Regions from separate parts of the Anaerostipes hadrus ATCC 29173 genome, predicted to be linked through region 1. Evidence: riboswitches for the same ligand, from Rfam matches in the RefSeq annotation. Region 1 holds a riboswitch; each other region holds the start of a gene.
The links. Region 1 has a riboswitch for FMN ahead of QUE18_RS11090 (ECF transporter S component). Riboswitches for the same ligand answer to the same signal wherever they lie in the genome.
Positions count from the first base shown of each region.

Region 2: it holds a riboswitch for FMN, as region 1 does, so the genes downstream of both, ribD (bifunctional diaminohydroxyphosphoribosylaminopyrimidine deaminase/5-amino-6-(5-phosphoribosylamino)uracil reductase RibD) here and QUE18_RS11090 (ECF transporter S component) in region 1, are expected to answer to the same signal.
Region 3: it holds a riboswitch for FMN, as region 1 does, so the genes downstream of both, ribB (3,4-dihydroxy-2-butanone-4-phosphate synthase) here and QUE18_RS11090 (ECF transporter S component) in region 1, are expected to answer to the same signal.
Region 4: it holds a riboswitch for FMN, as region 1 does, so the genes downstream of both, ribB (3,4-dihydroxy-2-butanone-4-phosphate synthase) here and QUE18_RS11090 (ECF transporter S component) in region 1, are expected to answer to the same signal.

Region 1 is NZ_AP028031.1:2,321,656-2,324,826, reverse strand. Features, by position in the region: gene QUE18_RS11100 (hypothetical protein) at 1-462, shown strand, start outside; gene QUE18_RS11095 (3-deoxy-7-phosphoheptulonate synthase) at 486-1,514, opposite strand; FMN riboswitch at 1,713-1,855, shown strand; gene QUE18_RS11090 (ECF transporter S component) at 2,003-2,620, shown strand; gene QUE18_RS11085 (thioesterase family protein) at 2,684-3,076, opposite strand.
Region 2 is NZ_AP028031.1:690,735-693,905, forward strand. Features, by position in the region: gene QUE18_RS03260 (hypothetical protein) at 265-828, shown strand; FMN riboswitch at 904-1,021, shown strand; gene ribD (bifunctional diaminohydroxyphosphoribosylaminopyrimidine deaminase/5-amino-6-(5-phosphoribosylamino)uracil reductase RibD) at 1,238-2,323, shown strand; gene ribE (riboflavin synthase) at 2,305-2,964, shown strand; partial or broken gene ribA (GTP cyclohydrolase II) at 2,985-3,171, shown strand, end outside.
Region 3 is NZ_AP028031.1:2,123,374-2,126,544, reverse strand. Features, by position in the region: gene QUE18_RS10205 (beta-galactosidase small subunit) at 1-540, shown strand, start outside; FMN riboswitch at 1,244-1,358, shown strand; partial or broken gene ribB (3,4-dihydroxy-2-butanone-4-phosphate synthase) at 1,561-2,160, shown strand; gene QUE18_RS10190 (IS1182-like element ISClsp3 family transposase) at 2,412-3,171, shown strand, end outside.
Region 4 is NZ_AP028031.1:1,589,930-1,593,100, forward strand. Features, by position in the region: gene QUE18_RS07770 (Rqc2 family fibronectin-binding protein) at 1-717, shown strand, start outside; gene QUE18_RS07775 (hypothetical protein) at 777-911, opposite strand; partial or broken gene ribB (3,4-dihydroxy-2-butanone-4-phosphate synthase) at 1,134-1,742, opposite strand; FMN riboswitch at 1,958-2,072, opposite strand; gene QUE18_RS07785 (YezD family protein) at 2,353-2,505, opposite strand; gene QUE18_RS07790 (iron-containing alcohol dehydrogenase family protein) at 2,590-3,171, opposite strand, start outside.

The sequences.
Region 1 (3,171 bases):
GGTACCGTAAGATCACTGGTTTTAAATAATACGGATCTATATAAAGCAAGTATCAGTCTGTTTTTTTATATTTTGTTTAAAAGGGGAAAACAATATGCATTTATTTATCTGGGGGCATATCTTTTGCAACCTTGGATTTTTTTATACAGTTTTGCATTTTGTATGGCATTTTTCTTTGGATCAATGTTATCTTTGCAGATCGTGCAAATGGGCATCAAAGGACTGGTTCTTGTATTTATGAGTTTATTTCCACATTTTATCTGTTATGTGATCACCTTGCTGCTGCTGATCAAGCGAAACTTTTATGCCCAAAAAAAAGAAGAAATGCTCTATGAACAGAGACATTCCTTCTTATTTCGTTTCAGTATTTGGTTTGAAATAACATTTATAATACTGGGATGCATCCTGGAAAGTTTCATCAATCCGTCGATCATGTCAGGAATCCTGAACCTTTGGAAGTGATATATCTAGGATCTTATACGTTTCTATATATAATCTGCCATGCGGTAAAGCAGAGCAGCAGATTTGTCCCATCCAAGACAAGGATCAGTGATAGACTGTCCATATACACCGTTACCGATGGACTGGTTGCCATCTTCGATATAACTTTCGATCATGATACCCTTAACAAGAGATTTGATCTCAGGTAAGAAACTTCTGCTGTGAAGAACTTCCTGTACGATACGAGGCTGCTGATCCCATTGTTTCCCAGAGTTAGAGTGGTTTGCATCAACGATAACAGCAGGGTTCTTTAACTGGAATTTCTCGTACATATAAGCAACACGAGTCAGATCTTCATAATGGTAGTTTGGAATATTGTTTCCATGACGGTTGACAGATCCACGTAAGATGGCATGTGTCAGAGGGTTACCATCTGTCTTGACTTCATATCCATTTGCAATGAAATCATGCTGGTGCTGTCCAGCTGTGATAGAGTTCATCATAACAGTTAAGTCACCACCAGTTGGGTTCTTCATTCCGGCAGGAATATCAAATCCACTAACTGTTAAACGATGCTGCTGGTTCTCTACAGAACGAGCTCCAACGGCCACATAAGATAAAAGATCTTCCATATATGGCCAGTTTCCTGGATAAAGCATTTCGTCTGCAGCAGGCATATGGAATTCTTCTAATGCTTCCATATGAAGTTTGCGGACAGAACGAAGTCCACTAGCCATATCTGGTGCTTTCTCAGGGTCTGGCTGATGAACCATACCTTTGTATCCGTCACCTGTTGTACGAGGTTTGTTTGTATAAATACGAGGGATGATCAGTAACTTATCAGCAAGATCTTTCTGAACTCTTGCCAAACGTCCGAGATAATCCATAACAGCAGTTTCATTATCTGCAGAACATGGCCCGATGATAACTAAGAATTTATCAGATGCGCCTGTGAATACATCACGGATTTCTTTGTCTCTTGCAGCTTTGATTTGTTTTGCTTCTTCACTCAGAGGCATCTCTTCTTTTAGTTCCTCTGGAGAAGGCATTTTAGCGATTTTGTGCATTCCCATAGTTGTTTTCTCCTTAACAATTCATACAATAAAGCAAATTTGCTTGTGTATATTTTAACAAATAATAATCTTTGTGTAAAGATAAGGAAATGTGAAATGGGACTTTACAAAATAGACAGGAGTTATTATAATAAAATTTATAAACAGGAAACACTTTCATTTTCTGGTAATTGAATATTGAAGTAGAGAAGATTGATTCTCCAACTTCAGGGCAGAGTGAGATACGAAAGTATCAATTCTCGACTGGCGGTGATACTCCAAGAGAGGCAAGTCCGCGAGCGTTTGGCCGATCAGGTTAGAATCCTGAACCAACAGTATAGTCTGGATGAAAGAAGTAGTTGGATGACATATCTTAAGATGTTATGCAGATAGAAGATATGTGATCAAGTCAGAAGCCCTGTCGTTTATGTAGATAAATGGACAGGATTTTTTAATTTATAGGGAGACCCTATAAAGCTAAGATTTTAAATCAGAAAGGGAGAATTATCATGGCAGGAGACACAATGACAATGAAGAGAACGAAGTTCAATATCAGAACGATCGCAGTGACAGGTATGTTAGGAGCATTAGCAACTGTGCTGATGTTTTTGGAATTTCCAATTCCAATGTTGATACCACCATTTATCAAGTTTGACTTTTCAGAACTTCCAGCATTACTGGCAGCATATGCGATGGGACCGGTATCTGGAATTGCAGTATGTTTTATCAAGAATGCGATCAACCTTCTTCATACACAGACAGGTGGAGTCGGAGAACTATCTAACTTTATCTTAGGTGTATGCTTTGTATTACCAGCAGGACTTATTTATAAGAGAAAGAAAACACAGAAGAGTGCAATGATCGGAGCATTAGCAGGAGCAGTCCTGATGTCAGTAGTCAGTGTATTTTCAAACTACTTTGTTGTATATCCAGTATACACAAACTTCATGCCAATGCAGGCAATTCTTGGAGCATATCAGGCGATCAACAAGAATGTAAAGACATTATGGGATGCATTGATCTGGTTTAATATGCCATTTACATTTATCAAAGGAATGTGCAGTGTTGTGATCACATTCTTTATCTACAAGAAGATTTCTCCAATCTTAAAGGGAACAAACAGATAAGAAGATAAGAAAAAGGTGTCGGAATAAGAATTCCGGCACCTTTTGCGTACACAGAGTTAAAAATTAATCTTCTAATTTTTTAGCTGCTTTTTCCATAAAAGGTTCACTGGCAACGATGAATCTTTCGTGAGTACCGATTCCAACACGTCCTTTGTTATCAGTTACTTCTATATGGAATACCAGACGTTTGCGGTCGATCTCTGTTAAGGAACAATGACATTTGATCGTTCCACCAACTGGTGTTGCGGAAACATGCGCAATGTTTAAATTTGTTCCAACAGTAGTCTGTCCTTCTTCAAGTTTTCCAGCTAGTAGATTAACTGCAGACTGCTCGATCAAAGAGATCATGGCAGGTGTGGCATAAACAGGAAGGCTTCCGCTTCCCCATTTCTCAGCAGTGTTTTCTGGAACTACTTCTTCTGTTAATTCGATTTCGTCTCCAACATGAATGTTCATAATTTTCTCTCCTAAAATTTTAGTTTATATGTATATCTTTAGTATAGCAAAGTTCGTTAAAAATTCCATAGTTTTTTCACATTTTTACAAAAAAT
Region 2 (3,171 bases), 1.2 Mb from region 1:
CGGGCATTTTGGCTCGCAGCCAGGGAGTTATCAAAGGAACAGGCGCGGATCGGCGATTTGTAAAAAACGCTTTCAAAAATGCGGAGTGTCACCTTGGATCCTTATAAATAGTTCTTCTTATCTTTTTTCTGACTCATACATGACCAACACTACCACTTCAAATCAGGATTGTATAAAAACGAATAATCTATAGAACTCTTACTAAATTATGCTATAATATACAAGATTAATCAAACAGTTTCAAAATGAAAGAGGGAGTATCAAATGAAAAGGTTATTATTAGTTTTAATGCTGATTCTGGGAGCAGTAATGATCACAAGCCGTCCGGTGGCGACTTATGCATATACAGATGAAGAAAAGCAGCAGGCGAAATCATGGCTGTCTTCGCATGGTTATCCACCAACAAGAGCAGGGGCAGAACAGGCATATCAGGATTATATGGATGGAAAGATTGATGTTCCAGAAGCAGATGCATATATGGGAAAGAACCAGAAAAATGACATAGAAGAAAAGAAAAATCCAACTGTGAAGACAGAAACAAAAAAAGATAAACAATCTAAAAATAGTACAACAAAACAAGAAAATTCATCTACAGAACAGACAAACAACAGTACAACATCTGCAAAAGAATCAACAACACAAGGAACAACAGAAACAACAACGACCAAAGTGACAACAGAAACAAAAGAACAGAAACAACAAAAAGAAGAAAAAAAGAAAAAAGAGCAGAAAGAAACAAAGAAAAAACACACAACAGGGATTGCGATCGGAGCAGCTGCAGTCGTGATTTTTGCTTTACTTGTAGTATTTATGCGAAAGAGAATGTAAAAAACGCTATGCTGAAGTGATAGAAAATTCACTTGACACAACAGTTAGCGAGTGCTATTCTATAAATAAATTACATAACGTCTTCAGGGCAGGGTGCAAGTCCCTACCGGCGGTTATAGCCCGCGAGCCTTATATGGCATGACTTGGTGAGATTCCAAGGCCGACAGTACAGTCTGGATGGAAGAAGATTTAAGAAGTGATATTGATCATCATGTCCTGGGATTTTTATAATTCCAGGATTTTTTATTTCAAAAAGAAATATCAAGATATCAAAAAGGAGTTCCTGAAGAATTAGAACAAAGATCAGGAGCTCCTTTTTATATTTCCGATTTCAATACCAATCAAAATCCAACCTCCCAAAATCAAAGAACCTGAAGGGAAGGGAGAAAAATATTTGAAAGAAGAATATATGCGGCGTGCGATCGAACTTGCCAAGAAAGGCTGTGGATATACCAATCCAAATCCTTTAGTCGGAGCAGTGATCGTAAAAGATCAAAGGGTTATTGGGGAAGGATATCATGAGAAGATCGGCGGATTACATGCAGAGAGAAATGCCTTAAAAAACTGTATAGAAGATCCTGAGGGAGCTGAGATTTATGTAACATTGGAGCCATGTTGCCATTATGGAAAAACACCACCATGTACGGAAGCATTGATCGAAGCGGGGATTAAGAAAGTATATGTCGGGAACTTAGACCCTAATCCGAAAGTGGCAGGAGGCGGGATCAAAATCCTGAATGATCATGGCATAGAAACAGAAACAGGAATCCTTGAAGAAGAGTGCAGACAGTTAAACGATATATTTTTTCACTATATTCAAAATGATATTCCATATACAGCGTTAAAATACGCAATGACATTGGATGGAAAGATCGCAACAGCAACCGGTGAATCCAAATGGATCACAGGAGAAGAAGCCAGAAGACATGCACATACATTACGACACCAGTATGCAGCAATCATGGCAGGGATCGGTACGGTTTTAGCAGATGATCCCATGTTAAATGCAAGAATTGAACATGGAAATGATCCAATCCGTGTGATATGTGATTCAAACTTAAGGATTTCGGAAGGATCAAATATCGTAAAAACAGCCAGAGAAATTCCAACGATCATTGCTACCATAAGTGAAGATCAAGAAAAAATTGCAAAATTAGAACAAAAAGGATGCAAGATCTTAAAAACGTCAGAACAAGACGGAAAGGTCAATGTCAAAGAAGTTTTAAAACAGTTAAGAAATATGGAAATTGACAGTGTTTTAGTTGAGGGTGGTGGAATCTTGAATGAATCCTTGATCAAAAACGACTGTGTTCACAAAGTTTATGCCTATATTGCTCCAAAATTATTTGGAGGAGAAAAGGCCAAAACACCTGTAGAAGGCAAAGGAATCGAAAGGATCCAAGAAGCTTTGGTATTTGATGAATTAAAGGCAACACCACTTGGAAATGACATATTACTGGAAGGGAAGGTGAGATCATGTTTACCGGAATCGTAGAAGAATTAGGAACAGTCATATCCCTGAAGCGAGGAAGCAAAGCAGCAGTCCTTACGATCAAAGCAAATGTTATTTTTGAAGATCTTAAATTGGGAGACAGCGTAGCAGTTAATGGTGTCTGCCTGACAGCGACTCACATTAGAGGCAATACATTTCAGGCAGACGTGATGAATGAGACATTCAACCGAAGCAGTCTTGGAAGTTTAAAAAAGGGATCTGTTGTCAACTTAGAGCGAGCGATGGCAGCCAATGGAAGGTTCGGAGGTCATATGGTAGCAGGCCATGTGGACGATACAGGGGAACTTGTTAGTATAAAACAAGATGATAATGCTGTATGGTTTACGATCAAAGCCCCAGAAAATATCATGAAATACTGTATTGAAAAAGGATCGATCGCACTCGATGGAATCAGCTTGACGATCGCTAAGTTAAGCGATGATACCATTTCCGTATCCATGATCCCACATACCATAAAAAATACCAATTTTGGATATAAAAAACCAGGAGATAAGATCAATCTGGAGAATGACATGGTTGGGAAATATATAGATAAACTGCTGCATTTTGATCAGCAGGAAACAAACGACAAACATACAAACAGCACCTTAACAATGGAAATGTTAAGAAATGCTGGATTTTAATAAAAAACGAGGAGGAAAAAGACAAGATGAGCGATGTAGTATGCGAAGTAATCGCACAGCTTCCAACAAAATATGGAACATTTGAGGCACATGGGTATGTAGACCAGAGAAGTGGGGAACATCATGTAGCACTGGTCAAAGGAGATATCGCAGACGGAGAACCAGTTTTATGCCGTGTGCATTCTGAGTGCCTGACTGGGGATACTT
Region 3 (3,171 bases), 200 kb from region 1:
ATTACAGGAAAAATTCAGGTGAATGTGCATTATAATGGTGTTAAAGGATTACCTGAATTCCCAGTCTTTGGTATGAGGTTTGTTATGCCAACGTTGGCAGATAAATATTTATATAAAGGATTATCAGGAGAAACTTATCCAGATAGAAAAGCAGGAGCAATAGAAGGAGTCTATGAAGTTTCTGATTTGAGCCTAACACCATATCTTGTTCCACAGGAATGTGGTATGAGAATGGATACAGAATGGGTAGATATTGTAAGACATACGAGTCTCGATAATAGCAGGACAGATTATTCATCTCAAACACTTCGTATTGAGAAAAAAGATGAGCCATTTGCTTTTTCATGCTTACCTTATACAGCATCTGAAATTGAAAATGCATTGCATCATGAAGAATTGCCACCAGCAAGAAGAACGATTCTTTGTATTTATGGAGCAGTTCGAGGTGTTGGAGGCATTGACAGTTGGGGCAGCAATGTAGAAGATGAATATTGTATCAGTGCAGAAGAAGATATAGATTATTCATTTACTATCTGTTAAGCAAAGTAGGGACACATATGAATGTTAAGATTACTAGAGATTGGATAAAAAGCTTTTTTGATTAGGACCAACGGTAGATTTAGTCGGTAAACTCATTAAATCACGAAGTGTTACCGAGAGAAGTGCAACATAGATTATAAAGAGCAGTTGCAAAAAAAATCAATATAATAAAGATAAAATTTGTTTAATATGCATATTTTGTCTTTTTATATATAAACAACTCAAATATTTTTATTATGCCTTGAACATTTTGTTCAGGGCATTTTTAATGAAGACGATAGATAATCGAAAAAAGATTAAAAGAAATTTTTAATCTGAATCATTAATATATCATAATTTTTTATTTGCAATAGTAATTTCTGGGGATAGTTTGCAAAACTAACTTCTGGCTTTGACTTAAATGGACTGGAATTTAGTTTTGCAATTCAACAAAGAATTTTAAAGAAAAAGAGTTAGAAGAATCTTTAGAGAAAGTTGGAATATCTGGGACATAAGGTTTGCGAATTAAGTGGTGGAGAACAACAAAGAATAGCAATTGCAAGAACGATGTTAAAACCATGAAAGATTATACTTGCAGATGAACCAACGGGAAATCTTGATACAAGCAATAAGGAAAAAATTACTCATTAAGACAAATATGCATTAATTAGTTAAAAACTTGACATTAAAATATAAACATATTATAATTACTATACAATTAAATAAAAAACTTCAGGGCAGGGTGTAATTCCCTACCGGTGGTAAAGCCCACGAGCCGTAAGGCATGATTCGGTGAAATTCCGAAGCCGACAGTATAGTCTGGATGAAAGAAGAAAAAAACATGAAAAAGTTTCTTTAACTATGATTAATTGCTCTGGGATATTTTTATTCCAGAGCAATTGATTTATATATAAACAATTCAAATATTTTTATTATGCCTTGAACGTTTTGTCCAGGGCATTTTTTAATGGAGGCGGTATAGGATAATCAATAAAAGAAATCATCAACAAAAACTTTAGAACAATGTTAGGAGGAAACAAGATGGTAACGTTTCATACAATTAAAGAAGCATTAGAAGATTTAAGAAGAGGGAAGATTATTTTGGTAACAGATGATGAGGATCGAGAAAACGAGGGAGATTTTATTTGTGCAGCACAATTTGCAACCACAGAAAATATTAATTTCATGGCAACACATGGAAAAGGACTGATCTGTATGCCAATGTCAGAGGAATATGTAGAAAAACTAAAACTGCCACAGATGGTAGAAAATAATACAGACAATCACGAAACAGCATTTACAGTATCCATTGATCATATTACAACAACGACAGGAATTTCAGCGGTAGAACGTTCGATTACAGCTCTTGCATGTGTTAAGGAAGATGCAAAACCAGAAGATTTCCGAAGACCAGGACATATGTTTCCATTAAAAGCAAAGAAAAATGGAGTATTAGAAAGAAACGGACATACCGAGGCAACGGTAGATTTATGTAGATTGGCAGGTTTAAAAGAATGTGGATTGTGTTGTGAGATTATGAGAGAAGATGGAACAATGATGAGAACGGAGGAATTATCAAAATTGGCACAACAGTATCAAATGAAATTTATAACAATAAAAAATTTGCAAGATTACCGAAAATGCAAGCAAATATAAAAGAAATGTTAAGATATAGGTTAAATAATTGTCATTGATATGTTGGAATGATACTACATGTATATAATTACAGCTACAGTCCATGGACACATCAGCTGAATATATTGTTCAACCTGAGAAACCACTTAGAAATAAGTGGTTTCAGACTGTAGACAAAGTCCCGGTATTTGCCGGGACTTTTACTATGAGCACTGTTTTTCTGGTATAATAAAATTATCAGAAAGGCGGTGTTTTTTATGATGACGAAAAATGCAGACAAGAAACGAGAACAGATGATGATGTTCTCAATGGATTCCATGGTTCCGCAGGATCATATGCTAAGATTGATTGATAAAGCAATCAACTGGAACTTTATTTACGATCTTGTAGAAGATAAATATTGTCAAAACAATGGTCGTCCAAGTATGGATCCTGTTATGCTCGTTAAAATTCCATTTATTCAATATCTTTATGGAATCAAAAGTATGCGTCAGACGATCCGAGAGATTGAAGTAAATGTTGCCTACCGTTGGTTTCTTGGTCTGGATATGCTGGATCCTGTACCGCATTTTTCAACGTTTGGAAAGAACTATTCCCGCCGATTTAAAGACACGGATCTTTTTGAACAGATATTTTCAAAGATTCTGGAAGAATGTATGAAGTATAAGTTGATCAATACGGACGAGATCTTTGTTGATGCAACTCATGTAAAAGCATGTGCCAACAGTAAAAAAATGCGAAAAAGAGTTGCTCATGAACAGGCACTCTGGTATGAAGATGAATTACAAAAAGAGATCAATGAAGACCGACAGGCACATGGGAAAAAACCTCTAAAAGATAAAAATAAGAAGAATCCGCCAACACCTCCCACATCTGGGAATGATCAACATAATGAGCTTGAACAGATACCAGACGATATAAAAACCAAAAAGAGCAGTATTACAGATCCAGAAAGCGGATGGTTTCGCAAAGGAGAACATAAACATGTTTTTGCATATGCAGTAGAAACGGCATGTG
Region 4 (3,171 bases), 730 kb from region 1:
CTTACACAGACATATGGATATGGACTAGAGCCAAATGCAAAATCTTTAACTTGCATGAATTATTACACAAACGAAGAGATTACGATCCCTCTTGATCCAACAAAGACTCCTTTGGAGAATTCCAAAAAGTTTTTTGCAAAATATAATAAGCTAAAACGTACTTATGAAGCTCTTTCTGAGCTTGTCGTGGAGACAAAAGCTGATCTTGATCATCTCGATTCGATCTCTACTGCTCTTTCTTTATCCGAAGATGAGAAAGACCTGCAGCTGATCAAAGATGAACTTTCTGATTATGGTTATATTAAGAGCCACGGAAAGAAAAAGGGAAAGAAACAGGCAAAATCCAAACCATTACATTTTGTCTCTTCTGATGGTTTCCATATGTATGTTGGAAAAAATAACTATCAGAATGATGAATTAAGTTTTAAGTTTGCAAATGGCGGGGACTGGTGGTTCCATGCAAAGAATATGGCTGGGTCCCATGTTATTGTACGAAAGGAACAAGCGGAGACTCTTCCAGATGCTACCTTTGAAGAAGCTGGCCGCCTTGCAGCTTATTATTCCAAGGGGCGTCAGGCACCGAAGGTTGAGATTGATTATGTTCAGAGAAAAGAACTAAGAAAGCCACCAAAGGCAAAACCTGGATTTGTCATTTATCATACAAACTATTCTATGATGTGTGTTCCGAATATTGATGGAATTGAAATTGTTGAATAAATTAAAAACACTTTGCAGGCCTTATAAATCCTACATTTTTTATATCAATTTTTTTAAATTTATACATAATAGAAACCAAACAATCGTCGATTAATATCCTCTTCTGGATTCATAACGTATTCGATTGCTCTTTTTAAGTGTCTCGCTGGATTTCCTGCTGTTTCTTTCATATACATTAATTTTGATATTGCCATCTCGTTATCTCCAAATAAAAAGAAGGATCCTTATACATTTTCTAATGTGGAATCCTTCTTTCTTGATTTTATACATTTCTAGCTTATGACAAAATTTGTCCCATTTTATCCTAATTCATCTGACTTTCCACAATATCTATCACATTCGCAATCTCACTACAGCTTTCCACCAACATAAAATCCTCTGAGAGATCAATCGTCAACTGACTATTTCTTTTATATCTCTTTGCGTTTTCTGTAATCTTGCAAATCCTTGATTGTTATAAATTTCATTTGAAAATGCTCTGCTAATTTTGCTAATTCTTCTGTTCTCATCATTGTGCCATCTTCTCTCATAATCTCACAGCACAATCCACACGCTTTTAAACCTGCTAATCTACATAAATCTACCGTTGCCTCCGTATGTCCATTTCTTTCTAAAACTCCATTTTTCTTTGCTTTTAATGGAAACATATGTCCCGGTCTTCGAAAATCTTCTGGTTTTGCATTTTCATCCACACATGCAATAGCTGTAATTGAACGCTCTACTGCTGAAATTCCTGTCGTTGTTGTAATATGATCGATTGATACAGTAAATGCTGTTTCGTGATTATCTGTATTATTTTCCACCATTTGCGGAAGTTTTAATTTTTCTACATACTCCTCCGACATTGGCATACAGATTAATCCTTTTCCATGCGTTGCCATGAAATTTATATTTTCTGTTGTAGCAAATTGTGCTGCACAAATAAAGTCTCCTTCATTTTCTCGATTTTCATCATCCGTTACCAAAATAATCTTTCCTCTTTTTAAATCTTCTAATGCACCTTCAATTGTATGAAATGTCACCATTTTATATCCTCCTGCCATAATTCTAAAATTTTTCTTGATCATATTTGTTTATTAGTTTTATCTTATCACCCCATTAAAAATGCCTTGATCTAAATGATTGATCAAGGCAGAGTAAAAAATATCTGAATTTATTTATATAAATCAATTGCTCTGGAACAAAAATATTCTAGAGCAATTGACCATAGTCGTAAAAACATTTCCATTTTTCCATATTTTGTTCTCTTCTTTCATCCAGACTATACTGTCGGCTTCGGAATTTCACCGAATCATACCTTACGGCTCGTGGGCTTTACCACCGGTAGGGATTTTCACCCTGCCCTGAAGATTTATTCTATTTATATATTAATTATAATAATTTTGATTTTTGTTGTCAAGATTTAAGCTATGCAGCTACTGTCCATATCAAAAAGAATTCTACGAAACTTTGGATCATATCAATGGACTGAGACAGTTAGAATGATAAAATATTGCTTGCACCTTGATAGTTTTAAATCGTCTTTTTTAATTCACAGGATAATTATGTTTTCCATATAATTACATCTCCTTTTTGAGAATCATAATCCACTGATGATCGCTTTCCAATCCTTTTCTGAGACTGATTTTCGATTTGCTATATTCTATGTTTCTCTGTCTTATCAATCTGAATGATCTTTCCATCCTGAACAATGATCGTTATATTGCCATATTTCATATTTTTTAATAACTCTTCAATTTTTTCTTTCCATTGGTGTTGTTCTTGTGATCTTTTTATTTTATGTTCCATATGCCCACCTTATTTCCTATTAATCCTGTATGTTTTATCTGTTTTTACTCGATTATACCTATTTTTCATATTTCTGTCAATATTTCAGTCACATAAACCATCATAAAGTCTTCTCAAATCTTCATCTGTAACTTCCACTGGATTATTTTTTAAATTGGCATGATGACTTAATCGTATCAATTCTTCTTTCTTTTCTTCATTGATATGAAGATCGGTTAAATTTGTTCTTAAATGAAGATCTCTTTTTAATCTCTGTACGGCATCTGCAAATTGTTCATAATCATAAAATCCTAATTGACTGGTCAATTCTCTTGTCCTAAAATCTTTGGTTCCATTTAATCGGATAAAGAAATCTAATGTCAAACCACAAGCCTCTCCGTGTGGAATATGGTATAAATTTGTCAATGGAAAAGAACATGCGTGGGAAGCAGTTGTTTTTGGCTGACCAAATGCAAGTCCTGCGATCAGAGATGCTGCTGCCATTTTCTCTCTTGCTGCCTGATTGTTTGGATCTTTGTATACCGTTCTTATATTTGTAAGAACTAGTTTTGCTGCATAGACAGCCAATACGTCACAAATTGGTTGGTGCAAGCGGCTCCAGTATCCTTCTACTGCATGAGATAACACATCAATTCCTGCACTTGCCGTAAGATCTGCTGGCATGCT